DNA from 2 places in the Streptomyces sp. NPDC007929 genome. Region 2 is predicted to be linked to the other one. Evidence: predicted binding sites of a transcription regulator. Region 2 holds the regulator's gene; the other holds the start of a gene.
The links. The regulator HrcA, encoded in region 2, represses chaperone genes, less so after heat shock. The targets are predictions, from matches to a motif close to TTNGCACTCNGNNNNNCNGAGTGCNAA.

Region 1: the regulator HrcA is predicted to act here: its motif matches at 3,269-3,295, upstream of groES (co-chaperone GroES).

What each region holds. Positions count from the first base shown of each region.
Region 1 covers NZ_JBIBKD010000003.1:348,755-359,539, reverse strand. The annotation lists gene ACFZDE_RS11340 (ester cyclase) at 1-202, shown strand, start outside; gene ACFZDE_RS11335 (hypothetical protein) at 230-751, opposite strand; gene groL (chaperonin GroEL) at 1,072-2,697, opposite strand; gene groES (co-chaperone GroES) at 2,814-3,122, opposite strand; gene ACFZDE_RS11320 (polysaccharide deacetylase family protein) at 3,385-4,155, opposite strand; gene ACFZDE_RS11315 (polysaccharide deacetylase family protein) at 4,152-5,033, opposite strand; gene ACFZDE_RS11310 (methyltransferase domain-containing protein) at 5,218-6,381, shown strand; gene ACFZDE_RS11305 (hypothetical protein) at 6,395-6,736, opposite strand; gene ACFZDE_RS11300 (LCP family protein) at 6,886-7,932, opposite strand; gene ACFZDE_RS11295 (substrate-binding domain-containing protein) at 8,115-9,179, opposite strand; gene ACFZDE_RS11290 (glycoside hydrolase family 3 N-terminal domain-containing protein) at 9,317-10,785, shown strand, end outside.
Region 2 covers NZ_JBIBKD010000002.1:598,398-609,182, reverse strand. The annotation lists gene ACFZDE_RS07530 (S41 family peptidase) at 1-938, opposite strand, end outside; gene ACFZDE_RS07525 (hypothetical protein) at 1,029-1,574, opposite strand; gene ACFZDE_RS07520 (16S rRNA (uracil(1498)-N(3))-methyltransferase) at 1,718-2,458, opposite strand; gene ACFZDE_RS07515 (nitronate monooxygenase) at 2,455-3,573, opposite strand; gene dnaJ (molecular chaperone DnaJ) at 3,765-4,901, opposite strand; gene hrcA (heat-inducible transcriptional repressor HrcA) at 4,901-5,917, opposite strand; gene ACFZDE_RS07500 (MBL fold metallo-hydrolase) at 6,089-6,820, shown strand; gene ACFZDE_RS07495 (DUF3097 family protein) at 6,852-7,652, shown strand; gene hemW (radical SAM family heme chaperone HemW) at 7,788-9,020, opposite strand; gene ACFZDE_RS07485 (SpoIIE family protein phosphatase) at 9,111-10,785, opposite strand, start outside.

The DNA of each region.
Region 1 (10,785 bases), on a different contig from region 2:
CCGGGTCTGCACCCGGTGGACGTTCAGCGGGCGGCACACCGGCGAGTTCCTCGGGATCGAGCCGACCGGCCAGGAGGTCACCATGACCGGCACGACCGTGCACCGCTGCACGCCCGACGGAAAGATCGCCGAGGGCTGGTGGCAGTACGACCGGCTGGGTCTGATGCAGCAGCTGGGGGCGCTGGAGTCTACGGAGCTCTGACGCCGGGGGCCCCGGTGGCGAGCCGCGTCACGCCCCTTCCTGCCCTCGCGCCGCAGTGAGACGCGAACGCAACTCGATTTTCAACGCCCATGCGACGATCGGTGCCCACGGCGACTGGATGAGCCGGTACATCGGGAAGGTCGCGACCGCGAAGGCACCGACCGCCACGGCCACGAGACACGCCACGGCGATGTCCCGCTCAGGCTGATGCGCCGGCACTCCGAGCCAGGCCAGGCAGACGACCGTGACACACACCTGCGCCATCATGACCACGACCCAGAGGATTCCGAGCGCGAACTGAACCGCGGCCTTCAGCATGCCCGTGCTCGCCATGACGCTGTGCTCTTCGACCAGTCGGCGCACGGCGGCCCGACGCTCGGCGGGCGACTGCTCCAGGATCGCGGTCAGCTGGGGCTCGACCTGCTCCACCAGCCGACTCACCCAGCCCTGGATCGTCCGTTGATAGGACGCGACCTCCAGACCGGCGGCGATGAGAATCACCGGCGCCACAGCAGCCGAGGTCGCGGCGAACGGCTCCGTCATCTGCATGCGGGCAGCATGCCCACATCGCACCCGCCGCCAAAGGCTCGTTGCGGAAGAGTGACATGGCCGCACGAGAGTCACGCGCCCGTAGCGCGCGCAGGCCGTTCGGAGTGCGGTCCCACGCCGATGCGGACCCGGTCTCCTGGCGCCGAGGTTCAGCTCGTCCAGCGATGTGCTCCGGCCGTGCTCAACCGGTTCTCTGCTCCGGTACCCAGGAGGCCCTCGACCGCCGCTGCGGTTCCCTGAGTCGTGGTGAGGAAATGGCGAGGGCCCGGCGCCCCGTTTTCGGGGGCCGGGCCCTGCTCAGGGTCTGGCGCGCTTGGTCGTCAGTGGGCGTGGCCGTGGCCGTGGCCCGCGGCGGCCGGCTCTTCCTCTTCCTTCTTCTCGACGACCAGGGTCTCGGTCGTGAGGAGGAGGGAGGCGATGGAGGCGGCGTTCTCCAGGGCGGAGCGGGTGACCTTGACCGGGTCGATGACGCCGGCCTTGACCAGGTCGCCGTACTCGCCGGTGGCGGCGTTGAAGCCCTGGCCCTTGTCGAGCTCGGCGACCTTGGAGGTGATGACGTAGCCCTCCAGGCCGGCGTTCTCGGCGATCCAGCGCAGCGGCTCGACGGCGGCCTTGCGGACGACCGCGACACCCGTGGCCTCGTCGCCGGTCTTGCCGAGGTTGCCCTCGAGGACCTTCACGGCGTGGACCAGCGCGGAGCCACCACCGGAGACGATGCCCTCCTCGACCGCGGCGCGGGTCGCGGAGATGGCGTCCTCCAGACGGTGCTTGCGCTCCTTGAGCTCGACCTCGGTGGCGGCACCGACGCGGATGACGCACACGCCGCCGGCCAGCTTCGCGAGGCGCTCCTGGAGCTTCTCGCGGTCCCAGTCGGAGTCCGTGGTCTCGATCTCGGCCTTGATCTGGGCGACGCGGCCCTGCACGTCGTCCTTGTTGCCGGCGCCGTCGACGACCGTGGTGTCGTCCTTGGTGACGGTGACGCGGCGGGCGGAGCCGAGCACGTCCAGGCCGACCTGGTCGAGCTTGAGGCCGACCTCCTCGGAGACGACCGTGGCGCCGGTGAGGATCGCCAGGTCCTGCAGCATCGCCTTGCGGCGGTCGCCGAAGCCGGGGGCCTTCACGGCGACGGCGTTGAAGGTGCCGCGGATCTTGTTGACGACGAGGGTGGAGAGGGCCTCGCCCTCGACGTCCTCGGCGATGATCAGCAGCGGCTTGGAGGCGTTGGACTGGATGACCTTCTCCAGCAGCGGCAGGAGGTCCGCGATGGCGGAGATCTTGCCCTGCGTGATGAGGATGTACGGGTCGTCCAGGACGGCTTCCATGCGCTCCTGGTCCGTCACGAAGTACGGCGACAGGTAGCCCTTGTCGAAGGCCATGCCCTCGGTGAAGTCCAGCTCCAGACCGAAGGTGTTGGACTCCTCGACGGTGATGACACCGTCCTTGCCGACCTTGTCCATGGCCTCGGCGATGAGCTCGCCGACCTGCGTGTCCTGGGCGGACAGACCGGCGACGGCGGCGATGTCGGACTTCTCGTCGATCGGCCGGGCGGTCGCGAGGAGCTCCTCGGAGACCGCGGCGACGGCGGCGTCGATGCCCTTCTTCAGGGCAGCCGGGGAAGCACCGGCGGCGACGTTCTTGAGGCCCTCGCGCACGAGCGCCTGGGCGAGCACGGTCGCGGTGGTCGTACCGTCACCCGCGATGTCGTTGGTCTTGGTCGCCACCTCCTTGACCAGCTGGGCACCGAGGTTCTCGTACGGGTCCTCGACCTCGACCTCGCGGGCGATGGTCACACCGTCGTTGGTGATGGTGGGAGCGCCGAACTTCTTGTCGATGACGACGTTGCGGCCCTTGGGGCCGATCGTCACCTTGACCGTGTCGGCAAGCTTGTTGACGCCGCGCTCGAGGGCGCGACGGGCGTCCTCGTCGAACTTCAGGATCTTCGCCATGGGAGCGTGAGCCCTCTTCCGGAATCTGGGATATACGGCACTGCGCCCCGGGCGCCCGGCTCAGAGGTGACAGCGGGGGCCAGGGGCGCAGTTCAAAGCAAGGTGCTTGGGGTGAATTACTTCTCGACGATCGCGAGCACGTCGCGGGCCGAGAGGACGAGGTACTCCTCGCCGTTGTACTTCACCTCGGTGCCGCCGTACTTGCTGTAGAGCACGACGTCGCCGACGGAGACGTCGAGCGGAAGACGGTTGCCGTCCTCGAAGCGGCCCGGGCCCACGGCCAGGACGACGCCCTCCTGGGGCTTCTCCTTGGCGGTGTCCGGGATGACCAGGCCAGAGGCGGTGGTCTGCTCGGCGTCGAGCGGCTGGACCACGATGCGGTCCTCGAGCGGCTTGATGGCAACCTTGGAGCTGGTGGTCGTCACGATCCGACCTCCCCCTTCGGAGATCTCACGGGGTTAACTGTCTGAGGTGGCGACCAGGTGGATCCGTCGTCGCGGGTGCCGGACCTGCCCGTCGCTGTGTTGGCACTCTCCTGGGGGGAGTGCCAGAGCCGAGACTATGACTGCGATTAGCACTCGGTCAAGCGGACTGCTAATTGCCGACGGCGCGTCGGCCGGGCGGTCTCTCCTGGTGACCCGACAGACGACCCTCCCGGACGGCTCTGCAGAGGCCCCCCAGGCGGCCCTACAGGCGGTCCAGCAGGCCGTCCTGCAGGCCGTCCTCCAAGTGGTCTTCCAGCCGCCCCACCCGCAGCCCCCGTTCGGCGATCTCGCGTAGCAGGCGCTCGGTCCGTTCCGCGAGGCTCGGGGAACCGGTCTCGCCCGACGGCACCGAGACGATGTCTCCGGCCCGCAGCCGCGGCTCGCCCCGGGTGTAGGTCAGTTCGCCGTCGGCACCCAGGGACGCGCGCCACAGGACGACCGCCGTGATGCCGCAGTCGGCCGCGGCGCGCAGGGTCGTCCGGTCGTAGGTGCCGTAGGGCGGGCGGAAGAGGCGGGGCGTGATGCCGAAGCGGGAGCGGAGCTTGTGCTGCTGGCCGCAGATCTCGGCGCGCTGCCCGGCGTAGGGCAGGCCGCGCAGGGCGGGGTGGTCGAGGGTGTGGTTCTGGATGGACGCGCCGACCGCGCGCAGCCGGGCGAAGTGGCCGTAGCCGGGGCCCACGACGCTGTCGGTGAGGAACATGCTGACGGGCAGGCGCCGTTCGCGGACGAGGCGGACGAAGCGGGGGTCGCGTTCGGCGCCGTCGTCGTAGGTGAGGAAGACGACGGGGTCGCGGGTGGGGACGTGGTCCACGACGGGCGGCAGTGAGCGGGGGGCGCTCACGGCGCGGGGCGGGTCCTGGGCGCGGCCGTCGGCGGGGTCCGGCCGCTCCCCCGCGGTCCCGGCGCAACCCGCCAGCAGAACCGCGCACAGCAGGGCGACCGCGCACGGCAGGGCGGCGGCCGGCCGCCTCACAGGTAGTCCTCCAGTCGCCCGACGGCGTACCCCTGGGCCGTCACCTTGTTCAGGAAGCGGCGGATCATGTCGGCCATCGTGCCCTTCCACTGGTCGCGGCCCCGGAAGTGGGTGAGGACGATGTCGCCCCGGCGCAGGGTGCGGTCCCCCTCGCGGTACTCCCAGTGGTCGGCGAAGACCTCCTGGTTCCACAGGGGCGCGTACGCGATGCCGCAGGTCTTGGCGGCGCGCAGGGTGGCCCGGTCGTAGCTGCCGTAGGGCGGGCGGAAGAGGGTGGGGCGCTTGCCGAACTGCCGCTTCAGGTAGCGCTGCATGCCGCAGATCTCGCGCTTCTGCGCCCGGTAGGACATGCCCCGCAGGTTGGGGTGGTGGAGGGTGTGGTTGTTCAGGACCACGCCCTTGGACTGCATCTTCCGGAAGTAGCGGGTGTCGTCCTTGACCAGGTAGCCGCTGAGGAAGGCGGTGTAGGGGATGTCCAGGTCGTTCATCATCCGCAGGAACGCCGGGTCCTTCTCGGCGCCGTCGTCGATGGTGAGGAAGACGACCTTGTCCCGGGTGGGGACGCGGGTGAAGACGGGCGGCAGGTCCAGTTCCCGGTGGCCGTCCACCTCGAAGCCCTTGCGGGTCCTGATCCTCGGCTTGTGCGCCGGGGCGGGCGGGGCGGTCCGGGGGACCTTGCGCAGGCCCCAGCGGTGCGCGGCGGCGACCCGGGCGGCGTGCGCGGCGCGCAGCTTGGTGGCGTAGGAGTCGAGCGCGCGGGCCGGGGGTGCGTCGAGGGGCTGCTGGCCACCCGCCGGGGTGACCGGGTCGCTGCCGCCGTCCTGCGCGCAGCCGGAGGCGATGGCGGCGAGGACGAGCACGGTGAGGCCGATCCGCACGCCCGCGGACCTTCGCCCCGATACCCCCCATGCCCGGCATTTGTCATTTTGTACGACTGCTCGCATGACGCCGGATCCTCGCAGCGCCTCCCGCCGATCCCGGCCCGACACCGCGGCCCGCGCCCCACCATCCACCGACTGGCCCACACGTCACCCGCCCCCCGCGGTGGCCGACAATGATCCGGTGAACGACCTCGCTCTCCTCCTCACCCCCGAAGGCCGCGCCCTCCTCGACGAGGTGCGGGACACCGACCCGGCGCGGGAGCTGGCCGTCGCGACCCGGCTGCGCCGCGAGCACCCCGCCGAGCTGGTGTCGGCGGCGCTCGGGCAGGCGCGGCTGCGGCAGCGGGCGGTGGCGAAGTTCGGGGCCGAGGACGCTGGCCGGATGTTCTTCACACCGAACGGCGTCGAGCAGTCGACCCGGTCGAGCGTGGCGACCTACCGGGCCCGGCGGATGGCCGAGGCGGGCATCACCTCGGTCGCCGACCTGTGCTGCGGCATCGGCGGTGACGCGATCGCGCTGGCCCGCGCCGGGATCCGTGTGCTGGCCGTGGACCGGGACCCGCGAACGGCCGCGGCGGCCCGGGCGAACGCCGACGCGCTGGGCCTGTCCGGCCTCGTCGAGGTGCGCGAGGCGGACGTCACCGAGGTGGACACGGCCGGTTTCGACGCCGCGTTCGTCGATCCCGCCCGGCGCGGCGGCCGCGGCCGGATCTTCGACCCCGAGGCCTACTCACCGCCCCTGTCCTGGGCGGTCTCCGTGGCCCGCCGGGCCCCGCGCGGCGCCGCGCTGAAGGTCGCCCCCGGCATCCCGCACGAGGCGGTCCCCGAGGACGCCGAGGCCGAGTGGATCTCCGACGGCGGGGACGTCAAGGAGGCGGTGCTGTGGTTCGGCACCGAGCCCGGGGCGATCCGGGCGACCCTCCTGCCGGGCCCCCGCACCCTGCTCTCCCGCGGTCTGCCCGACCCGGAGGTCCGCCCGCCCGGCCGCTACCTCTACGAGCCCGACGGCGCCGTCATCCGCGCCCACCTGGTCGCCGAGGTGGCCGACCAGGTGGACGGTGGGCTGCTCGACGCGACCATCGCCTACGTCACGGCCGACGCCCCGCACCCGACCCCGTACGCCACCGCCTACGAGATCACCGACCATCTGCCCTTCAACGTCAAGAAGCTGAAGGCGCTGCTGCGGGAGCGTCAGGTCGGCACGCTGACCGTGAAGAAGCGGGGCTCGGCGGTGGAGCCGGAGGAGCTCCGCAAGAAGGTCAAGCCGCAGGGGCCGCACGCGGCGACGGTGTTCCTGACCCGGGTCGCGGGAGCACCGGCGATGCTCGTCGGGCATCCGGCCTGATGCTGCCTGATGCTCAGGATGCCCGGGGCGCTGGAGGAAGGGCCTCGGCCAGCGCGGTGACGCCGCGGGCGAGCAGCATGCGGTTCCAGCGGGAGCGGTTCTCGTCCTTGAGGAGGACGGGCTCACCGGCCGGGACCGCGGTCGTGGCGGCCGTGTCGAGTGGGACGAGGCAGAGGCCGGTGCCGACGCTCGCCACCGTCGACGGGCCGGGGGCGGTGAGCAGGAAGCCGCCGTCCACCGCCACGGCCGCCGCGAACCAGGCGAACCCGGCGGCGCCGAGCGGCCCGCCCGCGACCAGCAGCACGCGCGGCCCCACCCGGCCGACCGCACAAGTGGCGAGCACCGAGCCGGACACGACTCCGGCGCAGAACGGCGGGAAGGCGCTGCCCGCCGCGGTCGGTCCATGGCCGAGGAGCAGCGGGAGGAGCTCACCGGCGACTACGACGTACCAACGCAGCTAGCGGTGGTGGTGGACGGATCGCTCCCCGTCGCCAGGACACGCCGTCAGCGCAGTGACGTCCAGAGCTTCTCGGCCTCCGGCTGCTCCGCCACCACCCGGTTGGGATCCCACGGGGCCTGCACCACCGGCATCATCACCGTCCGGACGCCGCTCGGTGACAGGCCCTTGAGGCTCTGGCCGAGCCGGGTCAGCTCGGCGAGGGAGTCCAGGCCCGTGTCGGTGGTGAGGCCGGCGGTCGCCGCGTCCGCGACGCGGTACAGCTTGGCCGGGTCGGTGAACAGGTCCTGGGAGGCGATCTGCTCCAGCAGGGCCGTCACCAGCTTCTGCTGGAGGCCTATCCGGCCCAGGTCGCTGCCGTCGCCTATGCCGTGCCGGGTGCGGGCCAGCGCGAGGGCCCGGGTGCCGTCGAGGTGGTGGGTGCCGGCCTTCAGCCGCAGGTGGCTGTCCTCGTCGTCGATGTCCTCGTCCGTGGTGACGGTGACGCCGCCGAGCGCGTCGACCAGCTCGGCGAACCCCGAGAAGTCGATCTCGAGGTAGTGGTCCATCCGGACGTTCGTCAGCTCCTCGACCGTCTTCACCGCGCAGATCGGTCCGCCGATCTCGTACGCGCTGTTGAACATGGAGTGGTACGCGACCGCCGTGGAACCGCCCGACGGGCGCGGGCAGGACGGGCGGGTGACCAGGGTGTCGCGCGGGATGCTCACCACCGTCGCGCTGGTCCGCCCGGCGTCGAGGTGGACGACCATCGCGGTGTCGGAGCGGGCACCGGTGCTGTCGCCGCCGCCGAGCCGCCGGTTCTCCTCGCCGCTGCGCGAATCCGAGCCCAGGACCAGGATGTTGAGGGCCTCGCTCGGCAGGGCCGGGCCCGAGGGCGACGTGGTCACCGGCTTCGGCGGCCGGTTGTCGCCCAGCGCGTTGTCGATGTCGACGCCCTTGATGTTGCCGCTGAGATGCCAGTAGGCCCAGCCCGCCGCTCCGGCGCCCAGCACCAGCGCCCCCGCCAGAGTGACGCCGGCGATCTTCAGTGCTCTCGACCGCCGGCCCACGTCCGCGCCCTCGTCCCCGTTGAGTCCCGTCACGGGCAGGAACATAAGTCCGAATTATTACGGGCAGGGAGTCCAGGGCGCTCTTTCTTCGGAAATTCTCAGATTTCGCGCCCCGATCTCGGGGACCTCACTACGGGCACCGGCAGGGGCGATCGAAAGTTTCGACGGTACAGCCGATTCGCTTCGGTGGAGGGTGGAAACGGCCGGAACATCCGTCACTACTGCACCTACCCTTCCGCGGGCCCCGCCGTGCTGCTGCGCACCACCAGACTCGTCGCCAGCTCCACCCTCGTCGCCGCCTCGGTCCCCTCGTCCCGCCCGAGGTCGAGGACCAGCTTGGCCGCGGCCTCGGCCATCTCCGTCAGCGGCTGCCGTACGGTCGTCAGCGGCGGCCCGACCCAGGGCGCCACCGGCAGGTCGTCGAAGCCGACCACGCTCAGGTCCTCCGGGATGCGCAGCCCCAGCTCGCGCGCGGCCTCGTACAGCCCGAGCGCCTGGAGGTCGTTCCCGGCGAAGACGGCGGTCGGCCGGTCCGGGCGGCGCAGCAGCTCCAGGCCCCGCCGGTAGCCGGCCTCGTGGTGGAAGTCGCCGGTGGCGATCAGGGCGGGGTCCACCGGCAGCCCGGCCGTCTCCAGCGCGGCCCGGTAGCCGTCGATCCGGGCCCTGCTGCACATCATCTGCGAGGGCCCGCTGATCGCGCCGATCCTGCGGTGCCCCAGCTCGACCAGATGCCGGGTGGCGGCGAGGCCGCCCTGCCAGTTGGTCGCGCCGATCGACGGCACGTCGGCGCCGGGGTCGCCGGCCGGGTCCATCACCACGAACGGGATGGAACGGCTGGTCAGCAGCGCCCGCTGGGACTCGTCGAGGCCGGACAGCACCAGGATCACGCCGTGCGGGCGGCGCGCGGCGACCTGGTCGGCCCAGGTCCGGCCCGGTGTGAGCCGCCCCGCGCTCTCGGACAGCACGACACTGAGCCCGGCGTCCCGGGCCACGTTCTCCACGCCCCGGATGACCTCCATCGCCCAGGCGCTCTCCAGCTCGTGGAAGACCAGGTCGATCAGGGGTGAGCGGGTCGCCTCGGCACGGCGGCGCCGGTAGCCGTGCGCGCGCAGCAGATCCTCGACGCGGGACCGGGTGGCCGGGGCCACGTCGGCCCGGCCGTTCAGGACCTTCGAAACAGTCGGCGCCGAGACACCCGCCTCGCGGGCGATCTCGGCGAGCGTCGCGGTCTGCGCGGTGCGCCCCTGCGTCCGGGTCTGCGTCCGGCTTTCAACGGGCTCCGGGGATGTCATGGCGGCGATCGTAACCCTGCGGGCCCCCTTGACGAAGTCCTCGCACCGCCATAGGTTCCCGGAACATTCGACGTTCATTCCGAAACATTCGCAGTACCGTTCGTGAGAGGGCCGTCCGTCCACCCGACAGGAGCTTCATGACCACCGCGCCCTGGCGTGACCCCGCGCTGCCCGCCGCCGCCCGTGTCGACGACCTGCTCTCCCGGATGACCCTGGAGGAGAGGACCGCCCAGCTGTACGGCGTGTGGGTGGGCGCCGCCACGGACGGCGACGGAGTCGCTCCGCACCAGCACGACATGACCGTCGAGTACGACTGGGCCGAGCTGATCACCCACGGCCTCGGCCAGCTCACCCGCTCCTTCGGCACCGCCCCCGTGGACCCGGTGCTCGGCGCGCGGGCCCTGGCGCGCGCCCAGCGCCGGATCGCCGGGGCGGGTCGCTTCGGCATCCCGGCGATCGCGCACGAGGAGTGCCTGGCCGGCCTCACGGCCTGGCGGGCCACGGCCTATCCGGTGCCGCTGGCCTGGGGCGCGACCTGGGATCCGCCGCTGGTCGAGGAGATGGCCCGCCGTGTCGGCGACGACCTGCGCTCGGCCGGCGTGCACCAGGGTCTCGCGCCCGTGCTGGACGTCGTACGCGATCCGCGCTGGGGCCGTGTGGAGGAGACCATCGGCGAGGACCCGTACCTGGTCGGCACGGTCGGTGCGGCCTATGTGCGGGGCCTGGAGTCGGCCGGGGTGGTCGCCACGCTCAAACACTTCGCCGGATACGCCTCCTCGGCCGGGGCCCGCAACCTCGCCCCGGTGCGGGCCGGGGTACGCGAGTTCGCCGATGTCACCCTGCCGCCCTTCGAGATGGCCCTGCGCGAGGGCGGCGCCCGGTCGGTGATGGCCGCCTACACCGAGACGGACGGTGTCCCGGCCTCCGCGGACCCGGGGCTGCTGACCCACCTCCTGCGTGAGGAGTGGGGCTTCACCGGCACGGTCGTCGCCGACTACTTCGGCATCGGCTTCCTCCAGACCCTCCACAGGGTCGCCGCGACCCCGGCCGAGGCGGCCCACGCTGCCCTCACCGCCGGCATCGACGTCGAACTGCCCACCGTCAAGTGCTACGGCCGGCCGCTGCTGGAGGCGGTCCGCTCCGGCGAGGTCCCCGAGGAGCTGGTGGACCGCGCGGCCCGCCGCGTCCTGCTCCAGAAGTGCGAACTGGGCCTGCTGGACGAGGACTGGGCCCCCGAACCGGCCGCTGAGATCGACCTCGACTCGACGGGCAACCGGATCCTGGCCCGCCGCGTGGCCGAGGAGTCGGTGGTCCTGCTCGACAACCCCGACGGCCTGCTCCCCCTGGCCCCCGACACCCGTATCGCGGTGGTCGGTCCCCGGGCGGCCGACGCCCTGGCCATGCTGGGCTGCTACTCCTTCCCGTCCCACGTCCTGCCCCACCACCCCGACGTGCCCCTCGGCATCGAGATCCCGACCGTCCTGGACGCCCTGCGCTCCGAACTCCCCGACGCCAAGGTGACGTTCGCGCAGGGGTGCGACGTGAGCGACCCGGACACCACGGGCTTCGAGGAGGCCATCGCGCGTACCGCCGAGGCGGACGTGTG
Region 2 (10,785 bases):
GCCCGCACGCCGGGGGCCGAGGCCAGCGCGCGGGCCGGTCCGGCGCGGTGGGTGACCCAGTGCACGGAGCCGCGTACGGCGACCGCGCTGCCGCGCGCGGTGTGGTCGGGGGAGGCCGAGCCGAACCACCGGGAGGCGTTCACCGGGAACGGCTGGAGATCGACGCGCTGCCCGCCCAGCCGCACCTCCAGCCGCCGCGGTTCGGCCCCGTCCAGGTCGTCCAGCACCCACAGTTCACCGGCGCTGGAGTAGACGACCCGGGTGCCGTCGGTCGCGGCGTGCCGGGCGTAGAAGCCGTCGAGGAGGGTGTGGCGGCGCAGGTCGGAGCCGTCGGCGAGGGAGGAGTAGAGCGCTCCGGTGCCCTCGTGGTCGGAGAGGAAGCCGATCCGGTCCCCCACCCAGAAGGGGTACTCGAGGTTGCCGTCGAGGTCCTCGTGCAGCCGCGTGAACTGGCCGTCGTCCTCGCGGTCGATCCACAACTTGCCCGCCGTACCGCCGCGGTAGCGCTTCCACCAGGCGGCCTCGCGGCCCATCGGCGCGGACAGCAGCACCGTGTGGGGGCCGTGGGCGACGTCGCCGACGGGGCCGTAGGGCAGGGTGGTGGCCGGGCCGCCGTCGAGCGGGACGGCGCGTGCCCAGGTGCGGCGCAGGCTCGCCTGCCCCTGGGTGCTGATCGCCAGCACCTCGCCGTCCGGGGTCCAGCCGCGCACCTGTGTCTTGAGGCTGCCCCAGTACGTCAGCCGCTTGGCCGGGCCGCCGTCGACCGGGGCGACGAACACCTCGGGGGCACCGTCGCGGGTGGAGGTCCAGGCGACGGTGGTGCCGTCGGGCGAGATGCGGGGCTGGGTCACCGGCATGTTGTCGGCGCTGACCCGCCAGGCCCGGCCGCCGTCGAGCGGGGCGAGCCACACGTCGTCCTCGGCGGTGAAGGCGACCAGGTCACCGTGCACATGGGGGAACCGGAGGTAAGCAGACGATGTCACCTGATCACCCTATGCAGGGACCACGCCGCGCGGACAGGGTTCGGATCACTTGCCCTCGACGGGACGGCAGTCCGGGTACCGGTCGCACCAGACGGTCTGGGTCACGGTCACGGTGACGGTCGGCCCGGGCCCGCCGCCGCCGGGCCCGCCGACGGGGGGCGGGGTGGTGGAGTCGCAGTCGCCGAGGCCGTCGACCTGGAACCACACCTTGCCGTCCACCTTGGCGGTGATGTTCCCGCGTACGCAGGCGCCGTTCACCGCGTGGGTGACCTTGCCGTCGACGGTGATGTCCTTGCCGTCCTTGGTCTCGCCCTGGCAGTCGACTTCTGCGACGGTCCGCTCACGCGCCGAGGGTGACGACTTCCCGCCGCTGTCCCCGTAGGAGGCGGTGCAGGTGAGCCAACGCACGCCCGCCTTCTGCCGGTTGAGCTCCTTGGTCACCGTCTCGTCGGTGGTGTACGCGACGGACGCGGAGCTGATGGCGCCGGGCTCACAGGCGACGGCGCCGCCCACCGCCAGCACGGCGAACGCCGCCGCGACCGCCACCCGCCGCCCGCGCCGCCCGGGTCGAATCCTCGTCGAAACCCCCATGGAGGGAGCCTGCCACTGACGGGGGTCGCGCGGTAGGGCGCAAAGGCGTCAGCGGCGCGACATCAGCCACTCCTGACGCCCCGGCAGGTCGCTCTCGGGGCCCTTGAGACGCGCCGGCCCTTCACGTCCACGGTCCGAGGGGGTCAGGACCAGCGTCCGGTGCGTGCCAGGAGTACGGCCGCGGCGGCCGTCCCGGCGGTCGAGGTGCGCAGCACACTGCGCCCGAGGCGGTACGGCTTGGCCCTCGCTTCCTCGAACAGCGCCAGTTCCTCCGGCGCGACGCCTCCCTCGGGCCCTACCACCAGCACGATGTCACCCGTGGCCGGCAGTTCGGCAGTGGCCAACGGCCTGTCCCCGCTCTCGTGCAGCACGGCGGCGAAGTCCGCCCCGGCCAGCAGGGCGGCTACCTGCTTGGTGGTCGCCGCCTGGGCGACCTCGGGGAAGCGCACCCGGCGGGACTGCTTGCCGGCCTCCCGGGCCGTCGCCCGCCACTTGCCCAGCGCCTTGACCCCGCGCTCGCCCTTCCACTGTGTGATGCAGCGCGCCGCCGCCCACGGCACGATCGCGTCGACGCCGACCTCGGTCATCGTCTCGACGGCGAGCTCGCCCCGGTCGCCCTTGGGCAGCGCCTGGACGACGGTGACCCGGGGCTGCTCCGCGGGCTCCTCGGACACCGAGTCCAGCTGGACGATCAGCCGGTCCTTGCCCTCCGTGTCGAGCACCACGCAGTCCGCCCAGCGGCCCGCCCCGTCCGTGAGGACGACGTCCTCACCGGCGCGCAGCCGCTTCACGGAGACGGCGTGCCGCCCCTCCGGCCCGTCGAGGACGTACCGGCCGCCGCCGCCCGCGTCGAAGTGCTCGACCACGAACACCGGCGCGGTCACAGCGCACCCCCGCCCGCCAACGCGGCGCGGGCTGCGGCCAGTTCCCCGGCCAGCACCTCGACCAGCTGCCCGGCGGGCAGCTCCCGCGCCATCCGGTGCCCCTGCCCGGCCCACAGCGCCATGCCCTGCGCGTCACCGGCCTTGGCGGCGGCCTTGCGCAGCGGCGCGGTGAGGTGGTGGATCTCCGGGTAGGCGGCGGGCGCGTACGGGCCGTGCTCGCGCAGGAACCGGTTGACGAGGCCGCGCGCGGGCCGCCCGGAGAACGCCCGGGTCAGTTCCGTGCGGACGAACAGCGGGTTGGTCAGCGCCTGCTTGTGCAGGGCGTTCGCGCCCGACTCGTGCGTGGCGAGGAAGGCGGTGCCCAACTGGGCCGCGCTCGCGCCCGCCGCGAGGACCCCGGCGATCTGCCCGCCGCGCATGATGCCCCCGGCGGCGACGATCGGGATGCCGACGGCCTCACGGACCTGGGCGACCAGCGACAGCAGCCCGATGCCGGACCCGTCCGTCTCGGGGATGTCCCGGTGGGTGCCCTGGTGGCCGCCCGCCTCGATGCCCTGGACGATGACCGCGTCCGCACCGGCCCCTTCGACGGCCCGCGCCTCGTCGGGGGTGGTCGCGGCGGCCAGGACGAAGGTGCCGACGCGGTGCAGGGTGTCGACGACCTCGCGGCCCGGGACGCCGAAGTGGAACGACACCACCGGCACGGGGTTGTCGCGCAGCACCACGAGTTTGGCCTCGAAGCCGTCGTCACGTCCGCTGTCCGGATCGCCCAGCTCGGCCTCGTACCAGGTGGCCTCGCCGGCCAGTTGGTGGGCGTAGACGTCGACGGCGGCCGCGGAGGGGAGCGCGGCGCCGGCCGCTCCGGTGGAGCCGCTGCTCGCAGCCGGGTACTCCGGCTGCGGCATGAAGACGTTGACGCCGAAGGGCCTGGTGGTGAGGCTCCGGAGCTGCTTGATCTCCTGGTACATCCCGTCGGCGGTCTTGTACCCGGCGGCGAGGAACCCGAGCCCGCCCGCCTCGCACACGGCCGCCGCGAGCTGCGGTACGGAGACGCCGCCCGCCATGGGGGCCTGCACGATCGGGAGGGGGAAGAGATCGGTCAGTGCGGAGGACATGACCGCATGTTGTCACGTCCTCCGAACAACCCCGAAACCGGCCTGCCGACTGGCATAGACCAGAAGCACGGGCGGTCTCAGCGCCCGTTGAAGGCATCCTTCAACCGAGAGAACAACCCTTGCTGCCCCGGCCGACTGTGCCCGCCCGGGGGACAACCCCCGGACCCCCGGCAACGACCCGACCGCTCGCGTCAGCGCCCGTTGAAGGCATCCTTCAACCGCGAGAACAACCCCTGCTGCCCCGGCTGGAACTGCCCCGTGGGGCGTTCCTCTCCGCGGAGTTTGGAGAGCTCTCGCAGGAGGCGCTCCTGCTCGGGGTCGAGCTTGGTCGGGGTCTGGACCTCGACGTGGACGATGAGGTCGCCGCGTCCGCCGCCGCGCAGGTGCGTGACGCCCCGGCCGTGCAGCGGGATCGACTGGCCGGACTGGGTGCCCGGGCGGATGTCGACCTCCTCCATGCCGTCGAGCGTCTCCAGCGGCACCTTCGTGCCGAGGGACGCCGCCGTCATGGGGATCGTCACCGTGCAGTGCAGATCGTCGCCGCGCCGCTGGAACGTGCTGTGCGGCAGCTCGTGGATCTCGACGTAGAGGTCACCGGCCGGACCACCGCCGGGGCCGACTTCGCCCTCACCGGCGAGCTGGATCCGCGTGCCGTTGTCGACACCGGCCGGGATCTTGACCGTGAGCGTACGGCGGGAGCGGACCCGGCCGTCGCCCGCGCACTCCGGGCACGGGGTCGGCACGACGGTGCCGAAGCCCTGGCACTGGGGGCAGGGGCGGGACGTCATGACCTGGCCCAGGAAGGACCGGGTGACCTGCGAGACCTCACCGCGGCCGCGGCACATGTCACAGGTCTGCGCGGAGGTGCCCGGGGCCGCGCCCTCGCCGTTGCAGGTGTTGCAGACGACGGCCGTGTCGACCTGGATGTCCTTCGTCGTGCCGAAGGCCGCCTCGTCGAGCTCGACCTCGATACGGATCATGGCGTCCTGGCCGCGGCGAGTGCGCGAGCGCGGTCCGCGCTGCGACGCCGTGCCGAAGAACGCGTCCATGATGTCCGAGAAGTTTCCGAAACCACCGGCTCCGAAGCCGCCCGCGCCGCCGCCACCGGCCTGCGAGAGCGGGTCGCCGCCGAGGTCGTAGACCTGCTTCTTCTGCGGGTCCGACAGCACCTCGTAAGCGGCGTTGATCTCCTTGAACCGCTCCTGGGTCTTCGGATCGGGGTTGACGTCCGGGTGCAGCTCGCGCGCGAGCCGCCGGAAGGCCTTCTTGATCTCTTCCTGCGACGCGTCGCGGCGCACGCCGAGTACGGCGTAGTAGTCCGTGGCCACTACGACTCCGCCAGGATCTGTCCGACGTACCGTGCCACTGCGCGTACCGCTCCCATCGTTCCCGGGTAGTCCATGCGGGTCGGTCCGACCACGCCGAGCTTGGCGACTGCCTCGCCGCCCGAACCGTAGCCGACCGACACGACGGACGTGGAGTTGAGTCCTTCGTGGGCGTTCTCATGACCGATCCGTACGGTCACGCCCGGATCCTGCGCCTCGCCGAGCAGCTTGAGGAGCACGACCTGCTCCTCCAGCGCCTCCAGCACCGGCCGGATCGTGAGAGGGAAGTCATGCCCGAAGCGGGTCAGATTGGCGGTGCCGCCGATCATCAGCCGCTCCTCGTTCTCCTCGACGAGCGTCTCCAGGAGTGTGGAGAGCACCGTGGAGACCGTACCCCGGTCCTCGTGCTCGAACGCCTCCGGGAGATCCTCCACCAGACCCGGCACATCCGCGAAACGGCGGTTCGCCACACGGCTGTTGAGCCGGGCGCGCAGATCCGCCAGCGAGGCCTCGCCGAAGGGCGCCGGGCAGTCGACCACCCGCTGCTCGACCCGCCCGGTGTCCGTGATCAGCACGAGCATCACCCGCGCGGGGGCGAGGGAGAGCAACTCCACATGCCGCACGGTCGAACGGGTCAGCGAGGGGTACTGCACGACGGCGACCTGACGCGTGAGCTGCGCGAGCAGCCGCACCGTGCGCGCCACGACGTCGTCGAGGTCGACCGCGCCTTCGAGGAAGTTCTGGATCGCACGCCGCTCGGGCGCGGTCATCGGCTTGACACCGGCGAGCTTGTCGACGAACAGCCGGTAGCCCTTGTCGGTGGGGATGCGCCCGGCACTGGTGTGCGGCTGGGCGATGTACCCCTCGTCCTCCAGGGCCGCCATGTCGTTGCGGACGGTCGCCGGGGAGACGCCGAGGCTGTGCCGCTCGGTGAGGGCCTTGGAACCCACCGGCTCCTCGGTGCCGACGTAGTCCTGGACGATGGCGCGCAGCACCTGGAGCCTGCGTTCACTGAGCATCGCGCACACCTCCAGAAGTCGTCCGCCCGTGGTCCTGCCCGTTGAGCCTGGCACTCTGCGCGTGCGAGTGCCAGCATTCCCCGGCCCAGTGTACGGCGGTGGGGTACACCCCCGGCAAGGCTGGTCGTGCGGCGCCGTGCCCCGAGCGGGGCGCACCGCTAGCGTCGCCGTATGACGGTGACTTGGGAAGACCTCGGATGGGAGCGCCTGGCCGCCGGTGTGGGGCGGTGCCGGCTGCCGGTGTGGGACTGCACGATCGGGCTGGTGGCCGGGGAGGGCGCGGTCCTCATGATCGACGCGGGGTCGAGCCTCGCCGAGGGCGCGAAACTGGGCGCGCAGGCGCGGGCGCTCACCGGTCACCGTGTGACACATCTCGCGCTGACCCACCCGCACTTCGATCATGTCCTCGGCGCCGCCGCCCTCCCGGACACCGAGGTGTTCGGAGCGGTGGGCGTGGACGCGGTGCTGTCGCGGGCGCGGGACCGCGAGGAGTTGCGCGAGGACGCGGTGCGCCAGGGCCTCGCGGCGCCCACGGCGCGGGAGGCGGCGGAGCGGCTGGCCCCGCCCGGCCACCTGGTCTCCGGCGAGTGGACCCTCGACCTGGGCGGCGGGCGGCAGGTGCTGCTGGCGAACGTCGGCCCCGGGCACACCGCGCACGATCTGGCGGTGCTGGTGCCGGGTGATCCGGAGGTGGTGTTCTGCGGCGACCTGGTCGAGGAGTCGGGCGAGCCGCAGGCGGGCCCCGACGCGGTGCCGTCGCGCTGGCCGGCCGCCCTGGACCGGCTGCTGGACCTGGGCGGTGAGGACGCGGTGTACGTGCCCGGTCACGGAGCGGTGGTGGACGCGGCGTTCGTACGGGCGCAACGGGACGCGCTGGCGGCGCGTTTCGGCGTGTCGCGGTGATCACCGGTCGCCTTCTCCTATCGTCATCCGAATGCGCCAGTACTCCGCCGATCTGACCCCGCCGTGGAAGAAGCCCCAGCCGGTGCCGGAGGTCGCGGCGGAGCCCGGCCTGGTGGTGGAGGAGCCGGGGACCGGCTTCTGCGGTGCGGTGATCCGCTGCGAGGCGGGCACGGTGACGCTGGAGGACCGCTTCGGCAAGCACCGGGTGTTCCCGATGGAGCCGCGCGGCTTCCTGCTGGAGGGCAGGGTGGTGACCCTGGTCCGCCCCGCGCCGGGCGGACCGGCACGTCCCACCCGCACGGCCTCGGGCTCGGTGGCCGTCCCCGGCGCCCGCGCACGGGTGGCCCGCGCCGGCCGCATCTACGTCGAGGGCCGGCACGACGCCGAGCTGGTCGAGAAGGTGTGGGGCGACGACCTGCGCATCGAGGGCGTGGTCGTGGAGTACCTGGAGGGCGTCGACGACCTGCCGTCGATCGTCTCCGAGTTCGCCCCAGGCCCGGACGCACGGCTGGGCGTCCTGGTGGACCACCTCGTGCCGGGCTCGAAGGAGTGGCGCATCGCCCAGTCGGTGACGAGCGAGCACGCGCTGGTCGTGGGCCACCCCTACATCGACATCTGGGAGGCGGTGAAACCGTCGTCCCTGGGCATCGAGGCGTGGCCCCGGGTCCCGCGCGGCCAGGACTGGAAGACCGGCGTGTGCCGGGCGCTGGGCTGGCCGGAGAACACGGGCGCGGCCTGGCAACGAATCCTGTCGGGCGTCCGCACGTACAAGGACCTGGAGCCGGAACTGCTGGGCAGGGTGGAAGAACTGATCGACTTCGTGACGACGTAGCACCCTCGCTGCGGGCATGCGTGCCGCCCCCGCTGCGGGCATGCGTGCCGCTAAGGGCGGCACGGGTGGGCGCAGCGGCACCTCGTCGCGCCGAGCCGCGCATCGCCCCGCCCCCAGCACCAACGCACCGGCACCTCAGTCAACGAGGTCCCGAACAACCCCGTCCGCCAGCAACCGCCCGCGCAAGGTCAGCACAGCCCGCCCCTCCCCGTACGGCTCTTCCTGAAGCAGCCCGTCGGACAAGGCCCTGCGTGCGGCGGCCAACCCCTGCGCCCGCAGCAGCGACAACGGCACACCCTCCCGCAGCCGCAACTCCAGCAGAACCCTCTCGACCCGCCGATCCTCCTCCGACAGCACCTCCCGCCCGGCCCCCGGCGACCTCCCCGAAGCCAGCGCCCCCGCGTACGCCCCCGGGTGCTTGACGTTCCACCACCGCACCCCGCCCACATGGCTGTGCGCCCCGGGCCCGGCCCCCCACCAGTCGGCTCCCCGCCAGTACAGCTCGTTGTGCAGACACCGCCCGGCCCGAGAGGTCGCCCAGTTCGACACCTCGTACCACTCGAACCCGGCGCCCGAGAGCACCTCGTCAGCGATCAGATAGCGGTCGGCATGCACGTCGTCGTCGGTCATCGGCACCTCACCGCGCCGGATCCGCCGCGCGAGCTGCGTCCCCTCCTCGACGATCAGGGCGTACGCGCTGACATGGTCCGGTCCGGCCCCCAGCACCGCGTCCAGCGACGCCCGCCAGTCGTCGTCGGACTCCCCCGGCGTGCCGTAGATCAGGTCGAGGTTCACATGCTCGAACCCGGCCGCCCGGGCCTCCGCCACACACGCCTCGGGCCGCCCGGGGGTGTGCGTGCGGTCCAGCACCTTCAGGACATGCTGCCGCGCACTCTGCATGCCGAAGGAGATCCGGTTGAAGCCCCCCTCGCGCAGGGCGGCCAGGTACCCGGGGTCCACCGACTCCGGGTTCGCCTCGGTCGTGACCTCGGCGTCCTCCGCCAGCCCGAACTCGTCCCGCACGGCCTTGAGCATCCGCACCAGGTCCCCGGCGTCCAGCAGCGTGGGCGTGCCCCCGCCCACGAACACCGTGCGCACGGGACGTGGATCGTCACCCAGCACCTTGCGCGCCAGGCGGATCTCGTCGGCCAGCGTCTCGGCGTAGTTGTCGCGGGACGCCAGCACCCCACCGGTGCCGCGCAGCTCGGTCGCGGTGTAGGTGTTGAAGTCGCAGTAGCCGCAGCGGGTCGCGCAGTACGGGACGTGCAGGTAGAACCCGAGCGGGCGGTCGGCGGCCCCGGCGAGCGCGGACGCGGGCAGCGCGCCGTCGTCGGGGACGGGCTCACCGTCGGGGAGTGCGGAAGGCATGCCTTCCATTGTCCAGCACCGGCGCGCGCCCCTGCGCCCGGAGGACCAGCAGAGCGCCGGTCGGTCCGCCGGGAGCCGGCAGAGCGCCGGTCAGTCCGCCTGGAGGACCAGCAGCGCGAGATCGTCCGCGGGCGGCCGGGCCCCGAAGTCGTGCACCAGCCGCTTGATCCGCTCGGCTATCAGATCCGCGTCCAGCCCGGCGCACCCGGCCAGGGCGGTCGCGAGCCCGTCCCCGTCGTCGAACTGGCGGGAGCCCGAGCGGCGCTCGGTCACGCCGTCGGTTACGCACAGCAGCGTGTCGCCGGAGCGCAGCTCGAAGGTCTCGCTGGTGTAGGTGGCGTCCTCCACGACCCCGAGGAGGGTCTGGGGCTGCGCGGCCGTGTGGACCTCGCCGCCCGCCCCGAGCAGCAGCGGCAGCGGGTGCCCGGCGGAGGCGACGGTGCAGCGGACGCCGCCGTCGAAGGGCACGAGTTCGCCGTACAGCAGGGACAGGAAGCGCGTCTGGGGCCCGTCACCGGGCGGGGTGGGACGCGCGCCCGCGGCCACCAGCGCCCGGGCCGCGGCGTCGGCGGCCTCCGTGGCGTCGTCGAGGAGCAGTTGGTTGAGACGGTCGAGGACGTCGGCGACCCGGTAGCCCTCGCGGGCCAGCAGCCGCAGCCAGGGCCGGGCCAGGCCGATCACGACGGCCGCCTCCGGCCCCTTGCCCTGGACGTCGCCGACGGCGAAGCACCAGCGGCCGGCACCGGCGGGGAACAGGTCGTAGAAGTCGCCGCTCGGGCCGCCCTTGTCGCACGGCTCGTAGACGAGGGCGCTGCGCATGCCGGGGATCTCGGCCACGGCGCCGGGCAGCAGGCCGCGCTGCAGGACGGCGCTGATGGTGGCCTGGCGGGCGTACTGGCGGGCGGCGCCGATGGCGAGGGCGACCCGGCGGCTGAGGTCCTCCGCGAGGCCGGTGATCTCGTCGGGGAAGCCGGCCTTCCCGGAGCGCCCGATGACCAGGGTGCCCAGCGGTCGTCCCCCGGCGACCAGCCGGTACGCCAGCGCCGAGCCGGACTCGCCCTCGCCGAGCGCCTCCCCGGGCCAGGGGTAGTCGACGGGCCCGGACCCGCCCCCCTCCCGGCCGCGTTCGAACGGGGACGACGACCCCGTCGGGTCGAGCGGCTGCGGCGGGTCCTTCTCCAGGACGCGGCGCAGTTCCTCGATGCGGTTCTCGCTGCCGTGCCAGACCCGGGCGAGGCGCGGTCCGCCCGCTCCCGCCCCGCCGCTCCAGCCGCCGCCGGTGGCCTCGTCCTCCAGCCACACCGCGCACCAGTCGGCCAGCCGGGGCACGATCAGCTGTCCGGCGAGCGCCGCGACCAGGTCCTCGTCGAGCTGCCCGGCAAGCAGGTCGGAGGCCTCGGCGAGGAAGGACAGGGCACCACGGCCGAGCCAGGCACCATCGGGGCCGTTGCGTCCGTCGCGGTTCTCGTGCCGGTCCCGCCAGTCCCGCAGGTCGTTCCAGTCACGCAGGTCATGAGCCTCCCGTGAGGCGGGCCGGACCCGTGACTCACCGCCCTCCCGCGAGTCCCACACCTCTCCGCCTCCCGGCGAGTCCCAGGCCTCTCCCCGCGAGTCCCACGCCCCTCCGCCGTCACGCAGGCCCCACGGGTCGCCTCCGGTACGCCGACCCCACTTCTCCCCTCCGTCACACGAGCCCCACAGGCCCCAGGCCTCTCCCCCTGCACGCAGATCCCACGCCTCTCCCTCGGCACGCAGATCCAACGTC